Regions from separate parts of the Streptomyces sp. NPDC036815 genome, predicted to be linked through region 2. Evidence: riboswitches for the same ligand, from Rfam matches in the RefSeq annotation. Region 2 holds a riboswitch; the other holds the start of a gene.
The links. A riboswitch is a leader RNA that binds a small molecule or an ion and turns the genes downstream of it on or off. The one in region 2 is predicted to bind glycine.
Positions count from the first base shown of each region.

Region 1: it holds a riboswitch for glycine, as region 2 does, so the genes downstream of both, gcvP (aminomethyl-transferring glycine dehydrogenase) here and gcvT (glycine cleavage system aminomethyltransferase GcvT) in region 2, are expected to answer to the same signal.

Region 1 is NZ_JBVJPW010000004.1:3,529-13,418, reverse strand. It holds gene gcvP (aminomethyl-transferring glycine dehydrogenase) at 1-2,205, opposite strand, end outside; glycine riboswitch at 2,393-2,492, opposite strand; gene ACZ69I_RS10990 (PRC-barrel domain-containing protein) at 2,637-3,014, shown strand; gene ACZ69I_RS10985 (DNA polymerase IV) at 3,046-4,557, opposite strand; gene ACZ69I_RS10980 (MerR family transcriptional regulator) at 4,627-5,241, opposite strand; gene ACZ69I_RS10975 (bifunctional nuclease family protein) at 5,410-5,883, opposite strand; gene ftsR (transcriptional regulator FtsR) at 5,959-6,702, opposite strand; gene ACZ69I_RS10965 (FHA domain-containing protein) at 6,750-7,718, opposite strand; gene ACZ69I_RS10960 (DUF881 domain-containing protein) at 7,801-8,631, opposite strand; gene ACZ69I_RS10955 (small basic family protein) at 8,637-8,969, opposite strand; gene ACZ69I_RS10950 (DUF881 domain-containing protein) at 8,966-9,865, opposite strand.
Region 2 is NZ_JBVJPW010000021.1:40,133-50,022, reverse strand. It holds gene ACZ69I_RS31350 (enhanced serine sensitivity protein SseB C-terminal domain-containing protein) at 1-419, opposite strand, end outside; gene ACZ69I_RS31345 (enhanced serine sensitivity protein SseB) at 562-1,341, opposite strand; gene ACZ69I_RS31340 (AAA family ATPase) at 1,401-2,060, opposite strand; glycine riboswitch at 2,253-2,360, shown strand; glycine riboswitch at 2,361-2,474, shown strand; gene gcvT (glycine cleavage system aminomethyltransferase GcvT) at 2,510-3,643, shown strand; gene gcvH (glycine cleavage system protein GcvH) at 3,755-4,132, shown strand; gene glyA (serine hydroxymethyltransferase) at 4,156-5,418, shown strand; gene ACZ69I_RS31320 (L-serine ammonia-lyase) at 5,601-6,986, shown strand; gene ACZ69I_RS31315 (alpha/beta hydrolase) at 6,996-8,582, opposite strand; gene ACZ69I_RS31310 (EF-hand domain-containing protein) at 8,837-9,049, shown strand; gene ACZ69I_RS31305 (ABC transporter ATP-binding protein) at 9,157-9,890, opposite strand, start outside.

The sequences.
Region 1 (9,890 bases), on a different contig from region 2:
GTACGGCGCGAGGTGCTCGCGCACACCGACCGGACCGACGCCGGGGCCACCGCCGCCGTGCGGGATGCAGAAGGTCTTGTGCAGGTTGAGGTGCGAGACGTCGCCGCCGAAGTGGCCCGGCTTGGCCAGGCCCACCAGGGCGTTGAGGTTGGCGCCGTCGACGTACACCTGGCCGCCCGCCTCGTGCACCTGGGCACAGATGTCGGCGACGTGCTCCTCGAAGACGCCGTGCGTCGAGGGGTAGGTGATCATCAGCACCGCCAGCTCGTCACGGTGCTTCTCGATCTTGGCGCGCAGGTCCTCGACGTCGATCTCGCCGTCGTCGGCGGTCTTGACGACCACGACCTTCATGCCCGCCATGACGGCGCTCGCGGCGTTCGTGCCGTGCGCGGACGACGGGATGAGGCAGACGGTGCGCTGCTCGTCGCCGTTGGCGCGGTGGTACCCGCGCACGGCGAGCAGGCCGGCCAGCTCGCCCTGCGAACCCGCGTTGGGCTGCAGGGAGACCTTGTCGTACCCGGTGACCTCGGCGAGCCGCTCCTCGAGCTCACGGATGAGCGTGAGGTAGCCCTGCGCCTGCTGGGCGGGGGCGAAGGGGTGCAGCGAGCCGAACTCGGGCCAGGTGACCGGCTCCATCTCGGTGGTCGCGTTGAGCTTCATGGTGCAGGAGCCCAGCGGGATCATGCCGCGGTCGAGCGCGTAGTCACGGTCGGCGAGCTTGCGCAGGTAGCGCAGCATCGCCGTCTCCGAGCGGTGCTGGTGGAAGACCGGGTGGGCGAGGTAGTCGTCCTGGCGCAGCAGGCCCGCGGGCAGCGTGTCCGCGACGTCGGCGTCGAGCACCTCGACATCGGCCTCGACCCCGAACGCTCCCCACACGGCGGCCAGTTGTGCCCGCGTGGTGGTCTCGTCGCAGGCGAGGGAGACGTGGTCGGCGTCGACCAGGTGGATGTTCACGCCACCCTCGCGGGCGGCACGGACGAGCTCCTCGGCCCTGCCCTCGACGCGCACGGTCAGGGTGTCGAAGTACGCGCCGTGGACGACCTCGACGCCACCGGCCGTCAGGCCCGCCGCGAGCAGCGTCGCGTACCGGTGGGTGCGCCGCGCGATCGACTTCAGGCCGTCGGGCCCGTGGTAGACGGCGTACATTCCGGCCATGACCGCGAGCAGCACCTGAGCGGTACAGATGTTGCTGGTGGCCTTCTCGCGGCGGATGTGCTGCTCACGGGTCTGCAGCGCGAGGCGGTAGGCCTTGTTGCCGTCGGCGTCGACGGAGACGCCGACGAGCCGTCCGGGCAGGCTGCGGGCGAACTTCTCGCGGACCGCCATGTAACCGGCGTGCGGGCCGCCGAAGCCCATCGGCACGCCGAAGCGCTGGGTCGTGCCGACGGCGATGTCGGCGCCGAGCTCGCCGGGCGAGGTGAGCAGCGTCAGGGCGAGCAGGTCGGCGGCGACGGTGACGACGGCGCCGATCTCGTGCGCCTGGTCGATGAGCGGCTTGATGTCGCGTACGGCACCGGAGGCGCCCGGGTACTGCACCAGGACGCCGACGACGCCGCGCTCGGCCACCTCGGCGGGAATGCCCTCGCTCAGATCGGCGACGACCACCTCCACGCCGGTGGGCTCGGCACGGGTTCGGATCACGGCGATGGTCTGCGGCAGCGTGTCGGCGTCGACGACGAAGGCGCCGTTCTTGACCTTGCCCATGCGGCGCGAGAGGGCCATGGCCTCAGCGGCGGCGGTGCCCTCGTCCAGGAGCGAGGCCCCGGAGGTGGGCAGGCCCGTCAGCTCGGCGACCATGGTCTGGAAGTTGAGCAGCGCCTCGAGCCGCCCCTGCGAGATCTCGGGCTGGTACGGCGTGTAGGCGGTGTACCAGGAGGGGTTCTCCATCACGTTCCGCAGGATGACCGGCGGGGTGAAGGTCCCGTAGTACCCGAGCCCGATCATGGAGTCGAGGACCTGGTTCCGGTCGGCCAGCGAGCGCAGCTCGGCGAGCACCTCGGCCTCGGAACGGGCGCCGGGCAGGTTCAGCGCCTCGGCGTTCTTGATCACATCCGGCACCGCGGCGGCCGTCAGCTCGTCGAGCGAGCCGTACCCGACCTGGGCGAGCATTTTGGCCCGCGCTTCCGCATCGGGCCCTATGTGCCGCTGCTCGAAGGGGATGCCCTGCTCGAGCTCGGAGAGCGGGATGCGATTGGTGGCAGTCATTGCGGAGGCCTCCTGGTCAGCACGACCTGCGAGGGGTACCACGGCGCGGGTACCCGGACGGCCTCCCCCTCTGTCATCTCAACCTGAGAGCTTCACAGTCCCGTCTCTCGACAGAGCTGCTTTCACCGTCGGTGAGGAAGGGTTCGGAACGTGCCCGCCCGACGCCCGCCCTGCTTTCCAGAGTGACCTCGTCCGTGCGGTACGGGTGCCTGAGAGATTCCGGGGAGGATTTGCTCCTTCGGCGCCCCCGGAAAGTGTGTTCCGGAGAGCTCTCCCGCACGGGGTCAGCGGCCAGAAGCCAGCCTACCAGCGAGGACCATGGCCGATCCCTCGAGTGGCCACCTGCCCCGAAGTGCTCTTTCGTAGTGACTACGAACGAATAAGGATGAGTTGCACCCGATTTCGTCAGGCCGCGACCAGCTGGAGGGCCCGTGCAGACCGACATCGATCCGCGCAACCTGATCGGCCGCAAGGCGTTCGACCGAAACGGGACCAAGATCGGCACCATCGACGAGGTGTACCTCGACGACGCCACCGGCGCCCCGGAATGGGCGGCCATACGCACCGGCCTGTTCAGCCGCGACGCCTTCGTGCCCCTGGAGCCGAGCGAGCTGGTCGGGGACGGCACCCTGCGCATTCCCTTCGACCGCGCCCTCATCAGGGACGCCCCCGACTTCGGAGTCGGCCGCCACCTCTCGCCCGAGCAGGAACTCCAGCTCTACCACCACTACGGCCTGGACACGACACCACCACAGTCCCCACCACCCGACCAGGACTTCGGCCGCATCGCTGGCACGGACTCCCCCTGACCCGGCGCCGCCCCTTTCGGGCCGGCCCGTCTCAGCCCTGATTCCCCACCTGCGCGCGAGCCGTTCTGGACACCTCCTCGAGCCCCGCCTCAGTTCCCGCCTCCCCGGCCTCCTCCGGTGCCTCCGCGGCGACCAGCGGCAACGGCTCGGCGGGCACCAGGTCCGGGTCCTCCGTCCGGAACGTCCGCACCCGCCCAGGCGGCGAGTACGGCGTCTCGAAGCGCACCGTCACCCGCCCGAGACCGCTCCCCTGCACCCACCCGTGCCCGTACTCGGCATGGCGCACGTCGTGACCGGCCGACCACCGCCGCTCGGCCGGCGCCACCGGCTCCTCGGCGCTCTCCCCCGCCTGCTCGCCCGGCACCGGCTCCCCCGGCACGCCGTCCCCGCTCCCGGCGCCCTCGGGCTCCGCCTCCGTGACGCTCCCGGCCGCCGCCGACGCCGCCTCCGCCTCGACCTCGGCGGCCTGGGCCTGCGCCTGCGCGAAGAGGTCCTCCTGCGTGTAGTCCGTGAGGCCCGATACGCCCACGCCGAGGAGCCGTACCCCGCCCGTGGTGTCCACCGACTCAAGCAGCCGCGCGGCGGCCTCCCGCACCACCCCGGGGTCGTCCGTGGGTCCGCGCAGCGTCTCGGACCGCGTCAGCGTCGAGAAGTCGAACCGCCGCACCTTCAGCACGATGGTCCGCCCCGAGTGCCCCGCCGCCCGCAACCGCTGCACACACCGCTCGGCGAGCCGCGCGACCTCGCCCCGCACCCGTACCCGGTCGTGGATGTCCACGTCGTACGTGTCCTCGACACTGACCGACTTCGTGTCCCGCTCGGCGACCACGGGCCGCTCGTCGTGCGCGAGCGCCATCCCGTACAGCGAGCCCCCGTGCGCCTTCCCGAGGAGCCGTACGAGCTCGTCCTCGCCCGCCTCGGCGAGTTCCTCCACCGTGGTGATGCCGGCCCGCCGCAGATGATCACCCGTGGCCGGCCCCACCCCGGGCAGGATGCGCACCGACATGGGCCCGAGCAGCGCCCGCTCCGACCCCGGTGCTATCAGCCTGAGTCCGTCCGGCTTGGCCTCCTCGGAGGCGATCTTGGCCAGCATCTTGGAGACGGCGAGCCCCACCGACCCGGTAAGACCGGTCACCGCCCTGATGTCCGCCCGCAGCCGCTCCCCCACCGCACGCGCCGTCTCCGCGTCGTCGGCGACGCCGCCGGCCTCCAGATCCACGAAGGCCTCATCCAGGCTGAGCGGCTCCACGAGCGGCGACAGCTGCCGCAGCAGCCCCATCACCTGCTCGCTGACCTCGCGATACAGCCCGAAGCGCGGCACGAGATAGGCGGCGTTCGGCGCGAGCCGCCGCGCCTGCCCCATGGGCATCGCCGAGTGCACGCCGAAACGACGCGCCTCATACGAAGCGGTGGCGACCACACCCCGCGGCCCCAGACCGCCCACCACCACGGCTTTTCCGCGCAGACTCGGCTTCGCGGCCTGCTCCGCGGACGCGTAGAAGGCATCCATGTCCAGATGCAGGATCGTCGGCGCGCTTCTCACAGCTCTGATGCTGCCCTATGCCACTGACAACGCGGCGTCGCAGGGCCCTGGAGCCGGTGCGGGACGTGCTCAGACGGCCTTGTTGCGGCGCCTGGCCAGTTCGTCGGCCGGGTTGTGCCCGATGAGGGTCTCGCCGGTGTCGACACGCTCCCCGTGCAGCTGGGACAGCGCGGCCTCGACATCGCGCCAGACGACGCCCACGGCGATCCCGAAGACCCCCTGACCGCCCTGGAGCAGGTCGTGGACCTCGCTGGACGACGTGCATTCGTAGACGGTCGCCCCGTCGCTCATCAGCGTCATCCGCTCCAGGTCCCGGAACCCGCGCTCCCGCAGGTGCTGGACCGTCGTCCGGATGTTCTGCAGCGACACACCGGTGTCGAGGAACCGCTTCACGATCTTCAGGACGACCACGTCGCGGAAGCTGTACAGCCGCTGTGTCCCCGAGCCGCCCGCGGCGCGCACACTGGGCTCGACCAGACCGGTACGGGCCCAGTAGTCGAGCTGTCGGTAGGTGATGCCCGCGGCCGCGCACGCGGTGGGACCGCGGTAGCCGATCTGCTCGTGTCCGGACGTCGCGTCCCCGCTCCCCTGGACCGCCATCGGTCGATTCGGAGAGTGATCGGAGGCACCGCCGTGGAGCGGGTAACCACCGTCCACCGCCGTACCGTCGCCGCTGCTTCTCACGCCGACCTCCCTCCTTGACCTGCCTTCTCGACGGTAGGCAGTCGCCAGGGGCTCGTCAACGATCGCCACACTCGGCACGCCGAGTGATATCACCCTGAGAGTGGTTTCCCGTATCGCACCGCGGGGAAAGGCTAGCCGAATGGTCCGACGCGGGCCGCTGGAAGCGGCTCACTGGCTGTTGGTACCGAAGTCCTCGGGCGAGATCTGATCGAGGAACTCGCGGAACTTCTCCACCTCGTCCTCCTGCTCGTCCGGGATCGCGATGCCGGCGTCGTCGAGGACACCGTCGCTGCCGAAGATCGGCGTCCCGGTGCGCAGCGCCAGCGCTATGGCGTCGGACGGCCGCGCGCTCACCTCGACACCACTGGCGAACACCAGCTCCGCGTAGAAGACCCCTTCCCGCAGGTCGGTGATGCGCACTTCGGAGAGCTCCTGGCCCACCGCTTCCAGCACGTCCTTGAACAGGTCGTGGGTCAGCGGCCGTGCGGGTGCCATGCCCTGCTGCGCGAAGGCGATGGCTGTTGCCTCACCTGGTCCGATCCAGATGGGGAGGTACCGGTCGCCTCCCACTTCACGCAGGAGCACGATCGGCTGGTTGGAGGGCATTTCGACCCGGACACCTACGACGTCGAGCTCGTTCACACAGCAACCCTAGGACGTGGCTGGCAGGTTTGGGTAGTCGGGCACCCGCCGAGTAGCGGTCGGGCATGCTCCGAGTCAGGGCAGTCTGACGCCGAGCGCCGTCTGCACGAGCGCCGAATGGAGCCTGCCGGTGAGCCCGGCGAGCTCCTTGGTCCGGGCCTCGGCATGGGCCCTGGTCTGCGGATTGCGGTGCCGTCGCAGTGGTGCGACCACCTGGTCGACGAGCCCGGCCTCCCGCTCGGCGGCGGCCTTCATGGCCCGCAGATGGCGTGGCTCGATACCGAATCGACCGAGTTCGACGACGAGCGTGGCGACCGTGACGGCCTCCGCGTCGTATCCGCCGTCCGGCAGCGGCGCGACCAGCCCGTACGATTCCCACTCGCCGAGCTGCACCTCGTCGATCTCCGCGGCGGCCAGGAGCTCGGCACGGCCCACGCGGGCCGCCGTCGGCCCCTCGGCCTCGTCCTGGCCCTGCGCGTCCCCACCGTCCCGCTGACGCCCCAGAGACGGCATCGGGGGCCGCTCACCGCGCTCCAGCGCGTCGAGGTGCTCCCGGATGACCTTGAGCGGCAGATAGTGGTCCCGCTGCATCCGCAGGACCTGAGCGAGCCGCTCGACGTCCGGCGGGCTGAACTTCCGGTACCCGGACGGGGTCCGCTGCGGCTCGATGAGCCCCTCGGACTCCAGAAAGCGGATCTTGGAGATCGTGACCTCGGGAAATTCGTCACGCAGCTCGTTCAGCACCGTGCCGATGCTCATCAGCCGACGGTCCGCGACGGCGGTGCCGATGTCGGCACCGCCCCTCGGTGTTTGAAGCATGGACCTTCCCTGGGGGTTGTCCCCCCGGACGGCGCCTGGGGGAGGGCTCAGAGGCCGACGGCCCGCTGGCTCGCGTAGAAGACCAGGCGGTACTTGCCGATCTGCACCTCGTCGCCGTTCGAAAGCGCGACCGAATCGATGCGCTCACGGTTGACGTACGTGCCGTTGAGGCTGCCCACGTCCGCGACGGTGAAGGAACCGTCCTGGACCCGACGGAACTCCACGTGACGACGCGACACCGTCACGTCGTCCAGGAAGATGTCGCTCTGCGGGTGCCGCCCCGCCGTGGTCAGCTCGCCGTCGAGCAGGAAACGACTGCCCGAGTTCGGACCCCGGCGCACGACGAGCAGCGCGGAACCGAGCGGCAGCGCGTCCACCGCCGCCTGGGCCTCCGGAGACAGCGCGGGAGACTGGGTCTGCCCCGTCGTCTCGGCGTCGTAGGCCTCCAGGCCCGAGATGGAGATCGTCGAGGTGGTCTCGGACGGACGCTCCGGCGCGGCTCCGGCCCGCAGCGGCGCACCGCAGTTGGAGCAGAACCGGCTCGCCTCGGCGTTGCGGTTCCCGCACCTCGTACACACCAGGGCCATGGACGGGTCCTCCTGCCGTGGCTGCCCCGCGGGGGCATTCGATGCGTACGGGCCGGAGGTGAACCCTCCACCCGTACCTGAGGTTGAAGGTTCCCCGAAACCTATGCGGCCGGGACCGGCAGGGTCAACAGATGACGCGCCCTGTCCGCCCGAAATGTCACCACCTGGACCAGCGACCTGATCGCGGAACATCGGGCGCCCCGCGCCCTGCTCCTCGGCATCTCCATGGCGTGGGGCACGGTGACGGGCAGTGGCTGGATTGCCGCTGTCCTCTCGTGCGCTCTTGCCGAACAACTTCGCAAACAACTTCACGGGCGATTCCCCTTGACCGAAACAGACCCGCCCGTGGGGCAGGACGAACCCTGATTGCACACACCGGCATTCATCGGTGAGCCAGACATCCTCACAACGTCCGTGGCCACCAAACAGTTTCCACCACGCACCACGCTTCCGGTGCGCCGACCCCCCGCAACCTCATGCCCTCGCCTCGCGGCCCCCATGCGTCCGCCCCTCACTCGGAGGACGACCGAGCGTAGTCAGGCCGCTTCGCAGGTCGCAAGGCGTTCACAATGATCTTCTCCGAGCGTTCCACGGTCACCGTGGCCTGCTCCTTCTCCAGAGTCTGCACCACACCTCCCGGGATGTTCAGCGCAGGTTCGAGATCCTGCGGCTTGCCGATCACCTTGAAGAGGTACGGCTCACCGACCTTGTGGCCGTCCACCCGCACGCCACCGCCACCGGCGTCCGCCAGGTAGGTGTTGGCCACGACGCGTACGTCATTGATCTGGATCGCCTCGGCGCCGGCGGCGCGCAGCTCCTGAATGGCGTCGAGCAGCATGTCCGCCTCGACCGCCCCCTTCTTGTCCTCGATGGTCAGGGTGATGCCGGGCCCCTGGGCCGCCACCGTGCCTGCCAGGATGCCGAGTTGCCTCTCCCGCTCGACCGTCTGCTTGCGAGCCTCTTCGGCCTGGTCCGAGCTGTTCTCCAGCCCGGTCCTCTGGTCCTCGAGGCGTCGCTTCTCTTCTTCCAGACGCTGAGTTCGGTCATCCAGTTCATCGAGGATGCGTACGAGATCTTCTTGTCTCGCTCCGCGCAGTGCGCTGCTGTCGTTGTTGGACCGCACCTGAATGGCCAGGCCGAGGCCGAGCACGAACAGCAGCAGGGCGACGATGAGTTGGGGGCGGGTCACCCGCGGCGGCCACAACCCCTTCGCCAGCCGCTGGCGTCCGGTGAGCTGCGGCTTCTTTCCGGGCTCCGTCGGCGCGGGCGTCTCGGGCACTCTGGGGGCCTCCGGCGGGAGCTCCCTGTGCCGGTCGTACTCGGGCCTCTCGTCGGAACTCATCGGCGTCACGCCCTGAAGACATGCCGACGGATCGCGGCGGCGTTGGAGAAGATCCGGATACCGAGGACCACGACGACGCCGGTGGACAACTGCGCTCCCACGCCCAGCTTGTCGCCCAGGAACACGATCAGTGCGGCCACCACCACGTTCGACAGGAACGACACGACGAACACCTTGTCGTCGAAGATGCCGTCGAGCATGGCCCGCAGCCCGCCGAACACGGCGTCGAGAGCCGCCACGACGGCAATCGGAAGGTACGGCTCGACCACCGCCGGAACCTCGGGCCGAACCAACAATCCGGCCACGACTCCCACGACGAGGCCCAGTACGGCGATCACGATGTGCCCTTTCCTGCCTTCGGCTCTGCTGTACGTACGGTCACGCTCGGCGCTGCCGGCAGCCTGAGCTCGTCCGACACGGAGATGCTGGTCCTGATGCCGAAATTCTCCTGCAGAGCGTGCAGGTACTGACCGTCGCGGCTGTTCTGGAACCGGGTGCTCAAGCGCTTCGCGTCCCCGACCGCGAGCACCGTATACGGCGGCACCAGCGGTCTGTTGTCGACCAGTATCGCGTCACCCGCGGCCCTGATCGCCGACAGTGCGGTGAGTCGCTGGTCGTTGATGGAGATCGCTTCGGCGCCCGACTGCCACAGGCCGTTGACGACGCGCTGCATGTCGCGGTCGCGCACCCGCCCGGTGTCGGAGAAACCGGCGCTCTCGCGCGGCCCGCCGCCGCCCTGCTCGGCTTGCTTCTTGTCGTCCACCACGAGCTTGACGCCGGGCCCGTGCACTTCCGTCGCCCCGGACAGGAGCCCCATCAACTCGCCCTGGCTGCCGCCGTGCTCCTTCAGCGCGGCCTGCTGCCGGTCGCCCACGTCGTCGCGGAGCTCGTCCACGTCGTCCTCGAGCTTGTCGGCCCCGGCGGTCGCGTCCTCGACGCGGTCGATGAGCTCCTCGCGCTCCTTGGCCACCACCGGAGCTTCTATCCGCGCCTGCGCGGCACCCACGGTGACCACGAGGGCGGCGAGTACGAGACCGGCCGCGAGCCCCAGTTTGGCCCGCAGCGGACGCGGGACACCACTGCCCCCGCTGGCCTTCTTCCGGGCCGCCGCCTCCGCGTATCCCTCGTCCAGGCTGTGGTCCATGACGGTGGTGAGCAGCGACATGGACGCGTCCGGACGCCGAGGGCGCGAGAGGGTGCTCCGAACGGGGGGCTGCTGCGGCATGCCGCACATCGTCGCACGTCGCGGGCGCTACCTC
Region 2 (9,890 bases):
CCCGAGGCCATGCGGCGCAGATCCAGCCAGGGGATGCCGACGCCGCCGCCGGGCGCGTGCGGATTCAGCCAGAGGCCGTAGTGGTCGGGGTAGAGGGTGCGGGCGATGTCGAGACCGCGCACCACTTCGTAGCTGCGGTTCCAGCCACTGGCGGAGAGCTCCTGGGCGGAGGTCACACAGGGGGCGTAGCCGATCCCCTCGACCTCCATGTTCCCGTACTGGGCGTCGGGCGAGCCGGCCTGGCCGTGCCAGAGCAGCATCCACACCTGGTCGGCGGCGAGGGCGCGCAGCAGCGCCTCATAGGCGTCGTAGCGCCCGGGCGTCACCTGGCGCAGCAGCTGCTCGACCTGCCCCCCGGCGCCCGAGCCAGCTCGTGCAGGGGAGACCCCATCGCCCGCGGCCGTGCCCGACGCACTCACCCGTAACCGCCCCTTCGCTTCGTGCCCGACTACCCGAGAACCCGTCGTACCCGAGAACCCGTCGCCGGGCACGGACGTGCCCCGACCGGGTCATGGAACCAGCTTAAGCGGCGATCCGGGCCCGGACTTGACGTACGACACCTCAGGCCCCGCGGTGGTAGAACGGCCGCACCCGGGCGCGCAGCCAGTCGCCCACCGGGTCCTGTGCCACGTCGAGGAGTACCAGGTTCACCGGCCACGGGGCCGGCACCTGGCCGAGGGCGCGGCCCAGGGCCTCCATGGGGAGGTCGCGGGCGTTGCCGTCCCAGGTGGACAGCTCGACGCCGACGAAGAGCGTCGGCTCGTCGGTCTCGACGGAGGCCAGGCAGCGGCGGGCGGTGCGGACGACCCCGGCCGCCTCGAACTCCCGGGCCGCGGCGGCCAGGAAGTCCACCGGGTCGTGCTGCCAGTCCGGCTCGTACAGCTTCACCCGGCCGCCGGTGGCGGGCCCGTCCAGCTCGGAGCGGCCGGCCCGGCAGAGCTCGGCGACGGCGGGCGGCGGCAGCGGGACGCCGACGGTGCCGTCCGGGTTCAGCGCGATGCCCAGCTGCGGCGGGAGGCCGCGGGCGAACTCCACGGCGGGCGCCACGGTGTGGCCCATCCGGTCCGCCGCCTCGCCCAGGGCCTGGCGGAACTGCTGTGCGGAGCTGAAGACGGGGACGTACGCCTGACCCTCGATCTCCAGGGTCGGCAGGTCCAGGGTGCCGCTGTCGGGGCCGCCGCCGCTCGGCAGCGGGATCCACACCTGGCTGCGGCCGAGAACCTCCACGATCCGGCCGCCCGCCGCGGCGGGGGCGCCGAGCGAGGCCGCCAGGACCTCCTCCAGTTCGTTGCCCGGCCATCCACCGTAGGGATGGGCGTGTGCCTGCGCCGGAAAGTCCATCTGTCCAACCCCTGCTCGCGACCGCTCTGCCTGCGGCTCGAACCCTAACGCCGGGGCGCTCAGCGGTCGAAGGCGATCCCCCGCAGGACCTGCGCCGCCGCCCGGTCGAGGAGCACCGCCGAGCCGCAGCCGCGCGGCAGCTCGCCGCGCTCGGCGGCGCCGACGAGGCGGCCGACCGTCCTGCGGTGGCGCGCGAAGGCGTACCGCGAGACGCCGCGGCCGCGCTCGTGCTGGCCCTGGAGCGCCGTCTCCACCGGCACGTCGAGGAGCAGCAGGTGCAGGGCCGCGCCGCGCCGGGCGGCCTCGCGGGCGAGCCAGTGGCGCACCCAGGCCTGGGTGCCGCAGTCGTGCACGACGACGCTCACCCCCGAGCGCAGGGTGCGGCGCAGTCCCGCGTAGTGCGCGAGGCGGACCAGGGGGCGGTAGAGCGCGTACGGCAGCAGGCGCGGCATGCGGCGGGCCCAGCGGTCGCGGGTGTCCTGGGAGTCGATGCGCGGCCCGGTGACGGCCTGCCGCATCAGGGTCGACTTTCCGCCGCCGGGCAGCCCGGAGACGACGACCAGGTCGCCCGCGCCGAAGGTGAGGCGGCGCGGGCTGTGGCCGGCCCGTCCGCGGAGGTCGCGGACGACGGCCACGGGAAGCGGGCCGCAGCTCTCCGCGGCCGGGGCGGCGGGCTGCTCCGGCAGCGCCACCGCCGCGGTCGCCACCCCGGTGGTCATGGCGTGGACACTGGTCCTGCTGCGCACCGTGATCGGCCTCCCCATAGCGGTCACGTACTGCTTCCCCAGCAAGTGTAAAGAGAAGGTAATGCGGCACAAGCGGGTCCGGGCCGCGGGATCCGTGGCCGGTCACGGGTCCCCCCGGACAGGGTCGCGTGCAATGATGTGCCCGCCAACTCCATACCGGCCGTTTGAATCCGCGCGGGAGAGTCCCCGGAACCAGCCAGTGCTGGCTGCCCGGGGCGCCGAAGGAGCAAGTCCCTCCCTTGAATCTCTCAGGCCCCGTACCGCGCGGGCGAGGCACATCTGAAAAGCGGGCCGCCCCGGCGGTCCCACCCAAGGTGCAAGCCGAGCGTCTCGGACACCGAGACACTTCCGGCGAACCTCTCAGGTTCCGATGACAGATGGGGAGGATCGACCTCGCCCGTCATGCCCTGGGAGTTCCTTTCATGAGCACTGCCCCCCGTCTGACCGCCCTCGACGCCGTGCATCGGTCTCTCGGCGCGACCATGACCGATTTCGCGGGCTGGGACATGCCGCTGCGGTACGCCAGCGAGCGCGACGAGCACAACGCGGTACGCACCAAGGCCGGCCTCTTCGACCTGTCGCACATGGGCGAGATCACGGTCACCGGACCCGAGGCCGCCGACTTCCTGAACTTCGCGCTGGTCGGCAACATCGGCTCCGTCGGCGTCGGCCGCGCCCGCTACACGATGATCGTCGCCGAGGACGGCGGCATCCTGGACGACCTGATCGTCTACCGGCTCGGTGCGGCCGGGGCCCCCGAGTACATGGTCGTCGCCAACGCCTCCAACGCGCAGGTCGTGCTCGACGCGCTGACCGCCCGCGCCGACGGCTTCGACGCCGAGGTCCGCGACGACCGGGACGCGTACGCCCTGCTCGCCGTCCAGGGCCCGGAGTCCTCCGGCATCCTGAAGTCGCTGACCGACGCGGACCTGGACAACCTGAAGTACTACGCGGGCCTGCCCGGCACCGTCGCGGGCGTCCCCGCCCTCATCGCCCGCACGGGCTACACCGGTGAGGACGGCTTCGAGCTCTTCGTCTCCCCCGGTGACGCGGAGAAGCTGTGGGGCGCGCTGATGGAGGCGGGCACGCCCGTCGGCCTGGTCCCGGCCGGCCTCTCCTGCCGCGACACGCTGCGCCTGGAGGCGGGCATGCCGCTGTACGGGCACGAGCTGACCGCCGGGCTGACGCCGTTCGACGCCGGGCTCGGCCGGGTGGTCAAATTCGAGAAGACGTCGCAGTCGGAGGCCTTCGTGGGCCGCGCCGCCCTCGCGGCCGCCGGCGAGCGTGCCGAGACCGCCCCGCCGCGCAAGCTCGTCGGCCTGATCGCCGAGGGCCGCCGCGTCCCGCGCGCGGGCTTCCCCGTGGTCCTGGACGGCAAGGTCATCGGCGAGGTCACCTCCGGCGCCCCGTCCCCGACGCTGGGCAAGCCGATCGCGATGGCGTACGTCGACGCGGAGCACGCGGCGCCGGGCACCCCGGGCGTGGGCGTGGACATCCGCGGCAGCCACGAGCCGTACGAGGTCGTGGCCCTGCCGTTCTACAAGCGACAGAAGTGACGCTCGTAGCGTTGTCCCCGCGGTGGGACCGGCGGCCGGCGCCCCGGACGTGATCCCCCGCACATCAGTCCCGTTCCGCAGCACCCACCCGCGTACAGGAGAATTCAGGTCATGAGCAACCCCCAGCAGCTGCGTTACAGCAAGGAGCACGAGTGGCTCTCGGCCACCGAGGACGGCGTGGCGACGGTCGGCATCACGGAGCACGCGGCCAACGCGCTCGGTGACGTCGTCTTCGCCCAGCTCCCCGCGGTCGGTGACACGGTGACCGCGGGCGAGTCCTGCGGCGAGCTGGAGTCGACCAAGTCGGTCAGCGACCTCTACGCCCCGGTGACCGGCGAGATCGTGGCCGCCAACCAGGACGTCGTCGAAGACCCCTCACTGGTCAACTCCGCCCCGTTCGAGGGCGGTTGGCTGTTCAAGGTGCGCATCTCGGGCGAGCCGGACGAGCTGATGTCCGCCGACGAGTACACCGCATTCACCGCCGGCTGACCCATACCGATAGGGATCGTGTGATGTCGCTTCTGAACACCCCCCTCCACGAGCTCGACCCGGACGTCGCCGCCGCCGTCGACGCCGAGCTCCACCGCCAGCAGTCCACCCTGGAAATGATCGCCTCGGAGAACTTCGCTCCGGTCGCCGTCATGGAGGCCCAGGGCACCGTCCTCACCAACAAGTACGCCGAGGGCTACCCCGGCCGCCGCTACTACGGCGGCTGCGAGCACGTGGACGTGACCGAGCGACTCGCGATCGACCGGGTCAAGGACCTGTTCGGCGCCGAGTACGCGAACGTCCAGCCGCACTCCGGCGCCTCCGCCAACCAGGCCGCCCTCTTCGCGATCGCCCAGCCCGGAGACACGATCCTCGGCCTGGACCTGGCGCACGGCGGCCACCTCACCCACGGCATGCGCCTGAACTTCTCCGGCAAGCAGTTCAACGTGGTCGCCTACCACGTGGACGAGGCCGGTCTGGTCGACATGGCCGAGGTCGAGCGCCTGGCCAAGGAGAACAGCCCCAAGGTGATCATCGCGGGCTGGTCCGCCTACCCGCGTCAGCTGGACTTCGCCGAGTTCCGCCGGATCGCCGACGAGGTCGGCGCGAAGCTGTGGGTCGACATGGCGCACTTCGCCGGGCTCGTCGCCGCCGGTCTGCACCCGAACCCGGTGCCGTACGCGGACGTGGTCACCTCCACCACGCACAAGACGCTCGGCGGCCCGCGCGGCGGCATCATCCTGGCCCGCGACAAGGAGTTCGCGAAGAAGCTGAACTCCGCGGTCTTCCCCGGCTTCCAGGGCGGCCCCCTGGAGCACGTGATCGCCGCGAAGGCCGTCTCCTTCAAGGTCGCCGCGTCCGAGGAGTTCAAGGAGCGCCAGCAGCGCACCCTGGACGGCGCCCGCATCCTGGCCGAGCGCCTGGTGCGGGACGACGCCAAGGCCGCCGGTGTCGGCGTGGCCTCCGGCGGCACGGACGTGCACCTGGTCCTGGTGGACCTGCGCGACTCCGAGCTCGACGGCCAGCAGGCCGAGGACCGCCTCCACGAGGTCGGCATCACGGTCAACCGCAACGCGGTCCCGAACGACCCGCGCCCCCCGATGGTCACCTCGGGCCTGCGGATCGGCACGCCCGCGCTCGCGACCCGCGGGTTCGGCGAGGAGGACTTCCGCGAGGTCGCCGACATCATCGCCGAGGCCCTCAAGCCGGGCTTCGACGCGGCCGCGCTCAAGACCCGTGTGACGGCCCTGGCCGACAAGCACCCCCTGTACGCGGGTCTGAAGTAATTTCGTACGCTTTTGTTCGTACGTACGAAACGCCGGGGCACCCTGCACACTGGAGAGTGAGCAGGGTGCCCCGCACCCTGTACCGGGTACCGCGCCGCGCGCTCCCGTAGTTCCTGCACCGCCTTGTACTTCTGCATCACCCGGCAGACAACGGCGTCTACCAACCACCATTGGAGTTTTCCGTGGCCATCTCGGTCTTCGACCTGTTCTCGATCGGCATCGGCCCGTCCAGCTCCCACACGGTCGGTCCGATGCGCGCCGCCCGCATGTTCGCCGGACGCCTCAAGAACGAGGGCCTGATGGCCCACACCGCGGCGATACGGGCCGAGCTGTACGGCTCGCTCGGCGCGACCGGCCACGGGCACGGCACCCCTAAGGCCGTCCTGCTCGGCCTGGAGGGCGAGTCGCCCCGCACGGTGAACGTGGAGAGCGCCGACGGCCGCGTCGAGGAGATCAAGAGCAGCGGCCGCATCAACCTGCTCGGCATGCACGAGATCGACTTCGACTTCGACGAGGACCTGATCCTGCACCGCCGCAAGGCCCTGCCCTACCACGCCAACGGCATGACGGTCTTCGCGTACGACCGTGAGGGCGCCCTCGTCCTGGAGAAGACGTACTACTCCGTGGGCGGCGGCTTCGTGGTCGACGAGACCGTGCTCCAGCAGGAGGGCGCGGCGGGCGAGAACCCGATCGTGCCGGACGACACCGTCCTCAAGCACCCCTTCCGCACCGGCGACGAGCTGCTCCGCCTCACGGAGGAGACCGGCCTGTCCATCTCCGCGCTCATGCTGGAGAACGAGAAGGCCTGGCGCACGGAGGAGGAGATCCGCGAGGGCCTCCTGGACATCTGGCGCGTCATGCAGGCCTGCGTCTCGCGCGGCATGTCCCGCGAGGGCATCCTGCCCGGCGGCCTGAAGGTCCGCCGCCGCGCCGCGAACTCCGCCCGCCAGCTGCGCGCCGAGGGCGACCCGCAGGCCCGCGCCATGGAGTGGATCACCCTCTACGCGATGGCCGTGAACGAGGAGAACGCGGCGGGCGGCCGCGTCGTGACCGCCCCGACGAACGGCGCCGCGGGCATCATCCCCGCCGTCCTGCACTACTACATGAACTTCGTGCCCGGCGCGGACGAGGACGGCGTCGTCCGCTTCCTCCTCGCGGCCGGCGCGATCGGCATGCTCTTCAAGGAGAACGCCTCCATCTCCGGCGCCGAGGTCGGCTGCCAGGGCGAGGTCGGCTCCGCCTGCTCGATGGCGGCGGGCGCGCTCGCCGAGGTCATGGGCGGCTCCCCCTCCAAAGTGGAGAACGCCGCCGAGATCGGCATGGAGCACAACCTCGGCCTGACCTGCGACCCGGTCGGCGGCCTCGTCCAGATCCCGTGCATCGAGCGCAACGGCATGGCGGCGGTCAAGGCCGTCACCGCCGCGAAGATGGCGATGCGGGGCGACGGCTCCCACAAGGTCTCCCTGGACAAGGTCATCAAGACCATGAAGGACACGGGCGCCGACATGAGCGTCAAGTACAAGGAGACCGCGCGGGGCGGGCTCGCGGTGAACATCATCGAGTGCTGAGCGCACGGACTAACAGCGCTTGCGCGGGCGGACGGGTTTCAGGTCGATGAGGTAGCGGTCGACGGCGTGTGTGACGCAGGTGTTGCTGCGGCCGTACGCGGTGTGGCCGACGCCGTCGTACGTCAGGAGCATGCCGCCCGGGAACTGTCCGGCGAGGCTCTCCGCCTCCTCGTAGGGGGTGGCGGGGTCGCCGGTGGTGCCGACCACCAGGACCGGCGGCACGCCGGGTGCGGCGACCCGGTGCGGGCGTCGGTCGCTGTTTCTGCCTGTGGGCCAGTTCTTGCAGGTCAGCTCGTCGATGACGCTTGACGTGCCGTATCGGCCCGCGGCCTTTTCGGCGGGGCCCAGGGCCTTCCAGTAGGGGCCCGCGGTGTGCGGGTGCGGCACGTCGAGGCAGCTGACGGCGATGATCGCGTCGTCGTCGTTCTCGGTGGCGGCGCGGGCGCGGGCCCCTCGGTGGGCGTCCGTGTCCTGGTCCCCCGACTCCGCCATGCGGGACAGCTCCGTCGCGTCGCCGTCGTACGCCGCGCCCAGCGCCTGTGACAGCTCCTCCCAGTCGTCCTCCGGGCTGTACATCGCGCCGGTGACGACGTCGAGCAGCGTCCTCGCGTCGACGTCGTACGCGTCCTCGTCGCTCACCGGCAGCGGCTCGCGCGCCGCCCGCTCGTACAGCTCCTCGATCAGCGTCGATATCTCAGCCGGGTCCGAGCCGGGGCAGCCGTCGCCCACGACGTCGCCGCAGGACTCCGCGTACTCCTCGACCGCCCGGCGGAACCCCCTGCCCTGGCTCAGCGCGCGCTGCCGCCAGTCCAGGGACGGGTCGACCGCGCCGTCGAGGACGAGCGCCCGGACGCGGTGCGGGAACTGTTCGGCGTACGCGGTGCCGAGGCTCGTGCCGTACGACCAGCCGAGGTAGGTGAGCTTCCGGTCGGCGAGGGCGGCCCGCAGGACGTCAAGGTCGCGGGCCGCGTCCTCGGTGCCGACGTGGGGCAGGACGCCGCGGCTGCCCCGCGCGCAGGCGGCGGCCTGGTCGTCGGCGTCGGCCAGGGCGCGGGCCCGGTCCGCGGCGGTGCGGGGCGCTATCGGCTCGGGGCCTTCGTCGTCGTCCTCCACGTCCTCGGTCTCCGCGCACGTGACCGCGGGGACGCTGCCGCCCACGCCCCGCGGGTCGAAGGAGACGATGTCGAAGCGGGCGCGCACAGCACCGCTGAACACCTCGCCGCCGTCCGACTTCAGATCGCTCACGCCGGAGGCGCCCGGGCCACCGGGGTTGTAGACGAGCGAGCCGACGCGGTCGTCCGGATCGGCGGTCGCCGCCTTCGCCACGGGCAGCACGAAAGTCCTGCCGTTCTCCGGGTGGGCGTAGTCCATGGGGACGGTGAGGCGCGCGCAGCGCAGGTCGCCGCACTTCTTCCAGGCCAGCTTCTGCCCGTAGAACCGCTGGAGTTCGGGGCGCTCGGCGGCGTCCGGAGAGGGGCCGCCCGATGCGGTGCAGCCGGTGAGGGGGACGGCGATGAGGGAGACGGCGGTGAGGGTGGCCAGGGCGGGGACGAGGGTGCGGGGGCGGGCGCGTCGGCGCGGGTCGGTGGGGTTCAACGGGGCGCTCCCAGGGTCGGTCCGGGCCGGGGCGCCCGGGTCGTACCGAGGCGGCGGACCTCGCCTCGCACTGGGAGACGCGCGCGGCGCCCGCCCCGCTCCGCCGTCCCGCGAAAAGCCACGGTGGCGCAGCTCACCCCGCCCGCCACGAGCGGGACCAAAGCGCTGGCCACGGGTGCGTACTCCTGTCACCGCGGGCCGGAGCGGCCGCTACCCTAACCCCGTCAGTAGTGCACCAAGAAGGGGTGGATCCGGTGGCGGACATCGAGGAAGCGCGCAAGACGTTCGAGCAGTTCGACGCGGACGGCGACGGCTTCATCACGGCGGCCGAGTGGAAGAGCGCCATGGCCAGGATGGGCGACTTCTACCAGACCGAGGCGGTGGCCGAAGCCGTGATCGGCACGAAGGACACCGACGCGGACAAGCGTCTCTCCTTCGACGAGTTCTGGGCGAGCCTGAACAAGTAGTCGGCGAGCCGGCGGTGGAGCCGGACGAGGAAGGGGCCCGGAGCGTGTGACGCTCCGGGCCCCTTCCTCTGCTCTCTTCCCTCTGTCTGTCGTCTGCTCGCGCCGGGTCAGCGGCGGGTGCGGACGCTCCAGCGGCCGTCCCTGCGCTCCAGACGTACGGGGTGGTCGAAGCACGTGCCGACCTGGTCGCCGGTGAGGACGTCCGCGACGGCTCCGGAGGCGAGCGCGCGTCCGTCGCGCAGGAGCAGCGCGTGCGTGGTGCCGGTGGGCAGCTCCTCCAGGTGGTGCGTGACCAGGACGGTGGCGAGCTCCGGGTGGGCCTCGCGCAGGGTGTCCAGGCTGTCGAGGAGGCTCTCGCGCCCGGCGAGGTCGAGGCCGGTGGCCGGCTCGTCGAGCAGGACCAGGCGGGGGCTCGGCATCAGGGAGCGCGCGATCAGGGTGCGGCCCCGCTCGCCCTGGGACAGCGTGGGCCAGCGCGCGTCCGCCCGGTGCGCGAGGCCAAGGAGGGTGATCAGCCGGTCGGCCCGCGCCTCCTGTTCGGGAGTGGGGCGCCTGCGCGGCACCTGCTCGACGCTGTTGGTGAGCCCGGTGAGGACGACCTCGCGGACGGGCAGCGGCGAACGCAGCGGATGGCGCGGGTTCACATGGCCGACGTGGGCCCGCAGTTCGCGCAGGTCGACGCTGCCGAGGCGACGGCCGAGCACCTCGACGGTGCCGTGCGTGGGGTGGGTGACGGCGCCGCAGAGGCTGAGCAGGGTCGACTTGCCCGCGCCGTTCGCGCCGAGCAGCGCCCAGTGCTCGCCGGGGCGGACGGTGAAGGTGACGTCTTCGAGGAGGGGGC